Regions from separate parts of the Paenibacillus sp. PK1-4R genome, predicted to be linked through region 1. Evidence: predicted binding sites of a transcription regulator. Region 1 holds the regulator's gene; each other region holds the start of a gene.
What was found. Region 1 encodes Rex, which represses fermentation and respiration genes when NADH is low (regulators of the CRP and FNR family bind a similar motif). Its sites were predicted from a motif close to TTGTGAAATATTTCACAA; they were not measured.
Positions count from the first base shown of each region.

Region 2: the regulator Rex is predicted to act here: its motif matches at 2,032-2,049, upstream of adhE (bifunctional acetaldehyde-CoA/alcohol dehydrogenase).
Region 3: the regulator Rex is predicted to act here: its motif matches at 1,713-1,730, upstream of nadA (quinolinate synthase NadA).

Region 1 covers NZ_CP126535.1:4,352,359-4,355,646, reverse strand. The annotation lists gene dinG (ATP-dependent DNA helicase DinG) at 1-857, shown strand, start outside; gene QNO02_RS18765 (redox-sensing transcriptional repressor Rex) at 1,076-1,729, shown strand; gene QNO02_RS18760 (amidohydrolase) at 1,716-3,023, shown strand; gene QNO02_RS18755 (cell wall elongation regulator TseB-like domain-containing protein) at 3,063-3,288, shown strand, end outside.
Region 2 covers NZ_CP126535.1:4,539,511-4,542,798, reverse strand. The annotation lists gene QNO02_RS19710 (hypothetical protein) at 182-895, shown strand; gene QNO02_RS19705 (Crp/Fnr family transcriptional regulator) at 983-1,699, opposite strand; gene adhE (bifunctional acetaldehyde-CoA/alcohol dehydrogenase) at 2,130-3,288, shown strand, end outside.
Region 3 covers NZ_CP126535.1:64,873-68,160, reverse strand. The annotation lists gene nadB (L-aspartate oxidase) at 1-667, opposite strand, end outside; gene nadA (quinolinate synthase NadA) at 703-1,641, opposite strand; gene ftsH (ATP-dependent zinc metalloprotease FtsH) at 1,941-3,288, opposite strand, start outside.

The sequences.
Region 1 (3,288 bases):
CTGTAGATGTCAGTGCACAACTTAAGGATTTATTTTTTGATAAAAAGAAAAGTGTTGTACTTACATCGGCTACGCTTTCGGTAGATAAGTCATTCCAGTTCATGATTGAACAACTTGGCTTGCAGGAAGCTTCCGAGAATAATCGGTTGTTAACTTCGATGCTGCCATCACCTTTCAACTATCGCGATCAGGCACTTCTGGTGATTCCGCGTGATTTCCCGAGTGTGAAGGGCAGTGTGGGTGATGCGCACTTTGTTAATATGCTGGTGCGATCACTCGCAGAGACGGCAATTGCCACGCGTGGACGCATGATGGTTCTGTTTACTTCATACAAGATGTTGCGACAGGTCTATGATCCGCTGAAGGAGGCACTGTCTGGTAACGATATCTCGTTGCTTGGGCAAGGCGTTGACAGTGGAAGCCGCTCCAAGCTGACTCGCAGGTTCCAAGATGCCAAAGCTACGGTACTTCTGGGTACAAGCAGCTTCTGGGAGGGTGTAGATATCCCGGGTGAGGCGCTAACCTGTCTCGCTATTGTGCGACTGCCTTTCCAGCCACCGAATCATCCGTTGGTGGAAGCCAAGAGTGAGCTGCTTCAGGAACAGAAGAAAAATCCGTTCATGAAACTGTCCGTGCCGCAAGCGGTCATTCGTTTCAAGCAGGGATTTGGCCGGTTGGTGCGTACAGCGAAGGACAGAGGAATTGTCATTGTTTATGATACACGGGTGATTGAAGCGTACTATGGTAAATTCTTTTTATATTCTTTACCTGGTCCCAAAATGGAACACATGCTCACGGAGCAGATGGTTCCACGAATTACCGAGTGGTTGGAAAAACCTGCTAATGAACAAAAATAATGGTTGTTTTGTTCGTTATATCATTGCATGACACTATCGTTTGGCGTTAAACTTTATTAGATATTTCCGTATCCGATTAAAGCAGCTGCACGTAAGAACTTATAACCTAAATTACAAGGAGCATTCTGTATAAAATGTCACGTTTATCTTTGAGTTTATACAGGATGCTCATCTTTTCATCTATTATTTTATCGTGGCCTTGGTAAGGGGGAGCAAGAATGAAATCGGATAAAATTTCGGAAGCGGTGGTACGCCGTCTGCCTGTATACTTGCGTTATTTGAACGAGTTGCATCAGCGTGAGGTGGCTACTGTTTCTTCTCAAGAGCTTGGACAGAGGCTGGATCTGAATCCGGCCCAAATTCGTAAAGACCTGGCTTACTTCGGTGATTTTGGTCGTAAAGGAATCGGGTATGATGTATCTTATTTGATTGAGAAAATTCGTCACATTCTCAAAATCGATCAGCAAATTAATGTAGCTCTGGTAGGCGCGGGTAATCTCGGTCAAGCCTTGTCCAACTACAACGCATATCTGAAAGACAACATGAAGATTGTTGCTGTATTTGATGCATATGGACCGAAGATTGGTAGCCAAATCAACAGTTTGACGGTAAAACCAATGAATGAATTGACGGAAGCGGTTAAAACGGAAAACATCCGCATCGGTATTATCACGGTTCCGGATACGGAAGCCCAAAATGTTGCGGATCAGCTTATTGAATCAGGAATTGAAGCGATCCTTAATTTTGCACCAACAATTCTAAAAACACCGCCGCATATCCGCATTCACCATGCTGACTTTACAACGGATCTGCTTAGTTTGGCCTATTACTTGGAGACTGGAAAGGACGACGAGGAAGATGACAACAAATAGATGGGTAATTCACAACGGCAAATTTGCCGTTAATGAAGGCGGCACAACATGGAACGTGGTTCAAGGATATATGGTTGTCGAGGATGACAAGATTGTGCATATTGGTGAGACATTGCCGGATGGAGACAAAAATTGTACCAAAGTGGATGGAAAAGGACTGTTCTTCCTGCCGGGTCTGATCAATACGCATGGTCATGCAGCAATGTCGTTGCTCAGAGGGCACGGAGACGATCTTGCGTTGCAAGTATGGTTGCAGGAAAAGATGTGGCCGATGGAAGCGAAAATGACTTCAGAAGATGTATATTGGGGAACTTCCCTGTCGGTGCTTGAAATGTTGAAAGGCGGAACTACAGCTTTCCTGGACATGTACGATCACATGGATCAAGTTGCCAAAGTTGTGGAGCAATCAGGCGTTAGAGCAGCACTGGCACGTGGTGTAATCGGGCTGTGCTCGGAAGAAGAGCAACTGCGGAAGCTGGAGGAGTCGGCAGCGTTTGCACGTGAGTGGAATGGACAGGCAGATGGTCGCATTACAACCGTAATCTCGCCACATGCACCATATACATGCCCTCCTGACTACATAGAGAAGCTTGTGCAGGTTGCGAACGACCTGAACCTTCCTCTCCATACACATATGTCTGAAACGCTTCGTGAAGTGGAGCAGAACGTGGCTGATTATGGACTGCGTCCTGTGGCACATCTGGAGAAACTGGGCTTTTTCTCCCGTCCATCCCTGGTTGCACATGCGGTGCATCTGAATGACGAAGAGATTGAAATTTTGGCCCGTCATGATGTGGCTGTATCCCATAACCCGGGAAGTAACCTGAAACTCGCTTCCGGTGTTGCGCGGGTTCCTGCGTTACTGAAAGCAGGAGTTACCGTGTCACTCGGAACAGACGGACCGGCAAGCAACAACAACCTGGATATGTTCGAGGAAATGAGACTGGCTGCATTGATCCACAAAGGTGTATCTGGTGACCCGACGGCAGTGCCAGCAGGCGAAACGTTACTCCTCGGAACGTCATACGGTGCCAAATCCATCTTCTTGAACAATACCGGAGCACTCCAGGTTGGCATGAAGGCTGATTTTATCGCTTTGGACATTGAACAGGCACATTTCTATCCACATACAGACCTGATCTCGCATACCATCTACTCGGCTTCTGCCAAAGATGTAGAGCACGTATGGGTGGATGGGAAACAAGTGGTGAAACACGGCGAATGTCTGACGCTGGATGAAGAGCGCATTTTGCGTGAGTCTCAATTGGCATTTGATGGTCTGCTTGCTCGTTAATTGCAGGACAGAGCATCATAGGGAAAGGAAGTTCGGCTTTTGAAGAAAAAAAAGAAGTGGATATGGATTTCGCTGCTTGCACTGGTTCTGATTCTGTTTGGACTTCAGCGTTATTACGTCTATGTCACACAGGACCAACGTAAGGAAGAAGCGCTCGCCATACAAGCAGCACAGAAGCAACTGGGCATTACATCCTATGATGAATTGCGCAAGTACATCTGGGGAGACAAAGAAGGCTCTGACAACATCTACTGGACACTGATCG
Region 2 (3,288 bases), 190 kb from region 1:
AACATAAAAATGAATTAGAGTGGAGAGCCTGTGTGCAGGCTCTCTTTCTTGTACAAGCCCTATTTGGAGGGGACACCCTATAAAAGTAACGGCTTTGACACTTTTTTTTGCCGAAAGTTGTGCCATAATAGAGGTTATGGACAACAGGGTGAATGATTTTACGCAGGGTGGTGTTACCTACATGATGAAGAAAATCCCCGGTTACATAGGTGTATGTTTGCTCCTACTGGCGATCTTGGCTGGTTGTAGTGAGACACAGCCTTCTGAGCAGCCAATTGTCAAGGAGACAGAAACAGCGAATACGATCACAGTGGCTGTAGATGGCAGTACGTTTTTGCCTGATGCAACAAAGTCCATTAAGCGAGATTTTAGTGAGGGATTGACACTCAAAAAAGCATTACTCAATAGCGGACTGGTTGATTTTACGGCAGATGGCAAACGGATTCAATCCGTCGGTGAAGTTTCTCTGGATTCTTCGCTTAGCTGGGCTGTCAAATTAAATGGCAAGGATATTGAGCAGGAAGATTGGGACATGGAACTTCATGCCAAAGATGAAGTGATCATTTACGTGAAAGCCGCTGACAGTGGGGGAGATGGCGTTGCATATCAGACAACGTTACTCAAGGTTAGCGGTGGAAACATTATGCCAACCCTTAATCGTCAATATGCCGGCGTCTACGTTCAAGAGTGCACAGTTCGTGATGTGTTGAAGTCCAGCGGCATTGTAAGAATGTCGGAGAATAACAAATTTGTCGTTTCGGTCGAGAATGTCACACCTCGTATGAATGAGCGGTGGGTCATTATGGTGAATGACAAAGAATTAATGGAAAATGGTCTGGACATGAAATTGAATCCACGTGATGCGGTAAAGCTTGAATTGACCAATGCATCCTAAGTATACCAAGAAGCCCAATCTCTTTTTAGAGAACTGGGCTTTTTTCATTATAATATATAAGCAATATCCGATTAACATATTCAAATATTAAATACGACAGATCTCGTTCGGGCAAAGTTCACAGTGACAGATCCCTTGCAGCATCTTCAGATCTTTGATAACAATCATGCCATTGTCATATTCAATCGCATCTTTCTTACGCAGATCGCTTAACATGCGGTTTACACTTTCACGTGTGGCTCCAATCATATTGGACAGGTCCGTGTGGGTGATTTTTTTGTGAATAATGACATGCTCCCCATGAGGCTCACCATACGAATTCGACAACCGAATGAGGGTGGAGCAGAGTGCACCCGGTTTGCCATATAACATGAGATCCCGGAATTTGGTCTGTGTCAACCGGTGGTGGATGCCCATCCATTTCATAAAGTCGATCGCAAAGTCACAATGCTGGCAGATTAACATCTCCAAGTCTTTATGCTCCAGTACACCAATCTCACTATCCTCCAGCACTTCCGCTGAGAAGCTGTGTTTAGAGCCAAAGAAGGGATCAGCCTGGCCAATCATATCACCGGATTGATACATGTACATGATCAGTTCCTTGCCTTCATCCGTGGATTTGGTGATCTGGGCACGACCCCGTTTCATATAATAAAGTTTGTCAGAGATGTCGCCTTCCCAGTACAGATGTGTACCTTCCGGATAAGTTCTATCTTTCATGGTAACCAGCAGATGGTTGAAATTTGCTTCCGAGAAACAGTTGGTATTACCGCGCTTTTCCAGTACAGTTGTTAGTTCTCTCATAAGTCTATCTCCCCTTTATGTCCATCGGACGACCTTCTGTAGTAAGCAGTAGCCTCCGAGGTTCGCCGCAAACCGTTGCCGTCCTGATCAGGGTCATCTCGGCCGGGAGGAAGGACGGTACAAATTGCGGTGGTTCAATTTTTAAGTTCAGTATATACCTAATCTTACCGTTTGAGGGGGAAGTAAAGGGGGCAAAAATGACGAAATTTCAAACATTGTGATAAAATTCACTTTTAATGGAGAGGATGAATTTTACAGCCCTATATTTTAAATAGGAAGTGAAAATGGTCGTATGAAGGACACTACAAAACTTAAATTAAATTTGTTATACTTTGTGAAAAAAATCACATAATTAAGTTTATTGTCATGTTACGATGTGAATGTAAACGAGAGAGACAAACTAATACGAACCTTTAGGAGGATGAGGGAGATGGCTGTAAAGAACGAAGTCGCCCCAGCAAAAGAACCGACAGCAGGTCAGTATATTCAAACGTTAATCGACAAAGCGAATAAAGCACACGCCGCATTCATGAAGATGGACCAGAAGCAGATTGACCGGATTGTGCAAGCGATGGCGCTTGCGGGTCTGGATAAACACATGATGCTCGCCAAGATGGCCGTAGAAGAAACAGGCCGCGGAGTATATGAGGATAAAATCACCAAAAATATATTTGCAACTGAATATGTATACCACAGCATCAAGTATGACAAAACCGTAGGTGTGATTGAAGATAACGAGTATGAGAGCTTCCAGAAAATTGCGGAGCCGGTCGGTATTATTATGGGGATTACCCCGGTTACGAATCCAACATCAACAACGATGTTTAAAGCACTGATCTCCATCAAGACGCGTAACCCAATCATCTTTGGTTTCCACCCATCTGCACAGAATTGTAGCCGGGAAGCTGCTAAAATCCTGTTGGAAGCGGCTGTGAAACATGGTGCACCAGCGGATTGTATTCAGTGGATTGATGATCCTTCTATGGATCGTACAAACGAACTGATGAATCACAATGATGTGGCTCTCATTCTGGCAACAGGCGGATCAGGAATGGTACGTGCAGCGTATAGCTGTGGTAAACCTGCACTGGGCGTAGGACCGGGTAACGTTCCTTGCTTTATCGAGAAAAGTGCTGATATCAATCAGGCAGTGACGGATTTGATCCTGTCCAAATCTTTCGATAACGGCATGATCTGTGCTTCCGAACAAGCGGTCATCATTGAAGAACCGATCTTCGATCAAGTGAAGAAAAAAATGATAGCCAATGGCTGTTACTTTGTTAACAAAGATGAAGCAGCAAAATTGACAGCAGGTGCGATTAATGCCGAGAAATGTGCTGTGAACCCGGCGATTGTTGGTCAATCTGCGGTAAGCATTGCGAAATTGTGCGGTATTGAAGTTCCAGCAGGCACCAAAATTCTCGTGGCCGAGATTGAAGGGGTAGGTACCAAATTCCCATTGTCGGCTGAGAAATTAAGTCCGGTACTTGCTTGTTACAAAGTTAAAACGGCAGCAGAGGGTATTGAGCGTGCAGCAGAAGTGGTTGCTTTTGGCGGCATGGGTCACTCCTCGGTTATCCACTCCACAA
Region 3 (3,288 bases), 2.7 Mb from region 1:
CACCATCGGCAGTAGCTACATCCGGATTCGTCGTGTATCGGTACAGTTGTCCTGCCCCACCAGAGCAGAGCACAGTGGCCTGTGCCTTCACGAACACTTGCGATCCGTCATCCTTCTGAACCAGAGCGCCAATGCATTCCCCTCGATCTGTAATCAGGTCAATAACAAAATGCTCATCCCATACTTCAATTCCGGGATGTTCATTCACTTCGACCGCAAGCGCACGTACAATCTCATATCCTGTTGCATCTCCGTTGGCATGCAAAATACGGCGGTGGCTATGCGCACCTTCCTGCGTCAACGCCAACTCGCCGTTCTCCAGATCAAATAAAGTACCCAAACGAATCAGTTCCTTCACTCCGTCCGGACCCTCATTCACCAATGCCTCTACCGCTTCGGAGCGGCATAAGCCCGCTCCTGCTACAAGTGTATCCTGCAAGTGGTAAGCAGGTGAATCATCCTCAGCAATAACCGCAGCGATGCCCCCCTGCGCATATCTGGTGTTACTTTCAAGTAATGACTTCTTCGTGATCATTAACACACGTTGTTGTTCACTTGCCTTAATGGCAGTAAACAAACCAGCAATCCCTGAGCCTATAACCAGTACATCCGTCTCTACCATGGGTAGCGCAGACAGATCAAAATCAACTAAATATTGCGGTATCATGTTATTCACCTGTCTTGGAGCAAGAGTAGCGCATCCTACTTTACCAACAACATGCGCTCTAGTGATTCTCTGGCTTTGTCGGCAACGGCCGGTGGCACGTAGATTTGCGGCTTCATCGTTTCCAGGCATTTCACCAGTTTCTTCAAGTTGTTCACCTTCATGTTGGGACATACGAGGAACTTGGTAGCAAAGTGGAACTGTTTATCCGGACTATCCAGACGAAGCTGATATCCTGTACCATCTTCGGTACCTACGATAAATTCCTTCGCTGCTGAATTTTTGCAATACTCCAGAATAGCTGTTGTGCTGCCTACAAAATCACCCATTTCTACAACCTCAGGGCGACACTCTGGATGGACAACAAACTCTGCATTTGGATGCTTGGCTCTCATCTCCACCACATCTTTGACTGTAAGCATATCGTGAGTGTTGCAATAACCTTCCCAGATAATCATTTTCTTGTCTGTATGCTGCTGCACATAATGTCCCAGGTTTTTATCCGGTACCCAGATAATTTCGTCGGAATCCACCGATTGAATAACCCGGACTGCGTTCGCCGATGTACAACAGATGTCAGTCTCTGCTTTGATCTCAGCCGAGGAATTGATATACGTAACCACCTTGGCATTAGGATGTTGTGCTTTCAATTTGCGTAGTCCATCCACATTCACCATATCTGCCATTGGGCAGCCCGCACGTTCGTCCGGGATAATAACTGTTTTATTTGGCGCAAGAATTTTAGCGCTTTCACCCATAAAATGAACACCACAGAAAACGATCACATCCGCATCTGTTTGTGCTGCCTTCTGGGCTAACAGAAACGAATCTCCACGGAAGTCGGCAACCTCCTGTACTTCGTCACGTTGATAATAATGGGCAAGAATAATGGCATTACGTTCCTTCTTCAACTCCATAAGCCGCGCACGCAGCTCGCGGTTCATCTCAGCCTTGCGCTCTAAAGCCAGAGCTTCCACCTGTGATCCTCTCCTTTATCGGGACAGCGTCATGCGCTGTTTCGTGGGCTAACCTAAGTCGTTATCTTCGCTTGAGAAACGAATCACAAGCGGTTTAACAACTAATTTACACAACGTTCACGACTCTGTCAATAAATGAAAAAGGCCCGGAACAGCGCTGTAACCACCTGTTTGCTAACTGGTTCGCCATCTAACTCCCGTTTATCTTTATCTATCCTCTTTTAAAATAATGGATAAAAAAAGAGAGCCCCAGGGGCTCTCTTGATTTCACCTGCTATCCTAGCCAGATGTATTATACATTAAGACGTTGGCTTTGTTCCGCCATCATCCGGGTTATTGTTATTACCCTTTTCCAGATTCGGAGCTTCGTTTGGAATATCTCCGGCTGGTGGCTCAGGCGTTTCATCTTTACCTTGAATACGGACACGCACATCACCGATGTTGTCGATGATTGGCTCTCCGCCTTCAGTTGGTGTGCCTTCACCATCATTGTCATTCTCTGCTTTTGGAGTCAAAGAACCTGTTTCGATCAATTGCTTGATCTGATCCATTTCCAAAGTCTCTACCTCAAGCAAAGTTTGAGCGATCAGGTGCATCTCTTTTGAATGTTTAACAAGCAAGTCTTTACACTTCTCATAACAGTCATTGATAAAGCGTTGCATTTCCTGATCAATCTCATAAGCAATGGAATCCGAGTAATTCTGTTCATGACCGATATCCCGACCAAGGAATACCTGTCCTTGTGAACTTCCGAATTGCATAGGTCCCAATTTCTCACTCATACCGTATTCCATAACCATGCTGCGAACAATACCTGTCGCTTGCTGGAAGTCACTGTATGCACCAGTACCAATTTCTCCGATGAACAATTCTTCAGCTACACGACCCCCGAGAAGTCCGGTTACTTTATCCAACAGTTCCTGCTTGGTAACCAGCATACGGTCTTCTTTTGGCAACATGATTACATATCCACCCGCACGTCCGCGCGGAATAATGGTCACTTTATGTACCATATCAGCATGTTCGAGGAAATATCCTACAATGGTATGACCTGCTTCGTGATAAGCAACGATTCGTTTCTCGCGATCACTGATGACACGGCTTTTCTTCTCCGTACCAACGATGACACGGTCAATCGCTTCGTCAACTTCCTTCATGGAAATATCTTTACGGTTACGACGCGCTGCAAGCAATGCCGCTTCGTTCAAGAGATTCTCCAAATCCGCACCAGAGAAACCTGTTGTACGCTTCGCGATAATATCCATTTTCACATCTTTGGTCAGTGGTTTATTACGGGAATGTACTTTCAGGACAGCTTCACGACCTCTTACATCAGGGCGGTCAACCGTAATTTGACGGTCAAAACGTCCTGGACGCAGCAAGGCAGGGTCCAAAATATCTGCACGGTTCGTTGCAGCTACGATGATAATACCTTCGTTAGCTCCGAAACCGTCCATTTCAACGAGCAACTGGTTGAGTGTTTGCTCACGCTCATCGTGACCACCACCAAGACCAGCACCACGCTGACGTCCTACAGCATCAATCTCATCGATAAAGATGATACATGGCGCATTTTTCTTCGCATTTTCAAACAAATCACGTACACGTGATGCACCGACACCGACAAACATCTCAACGAAGTCGGAA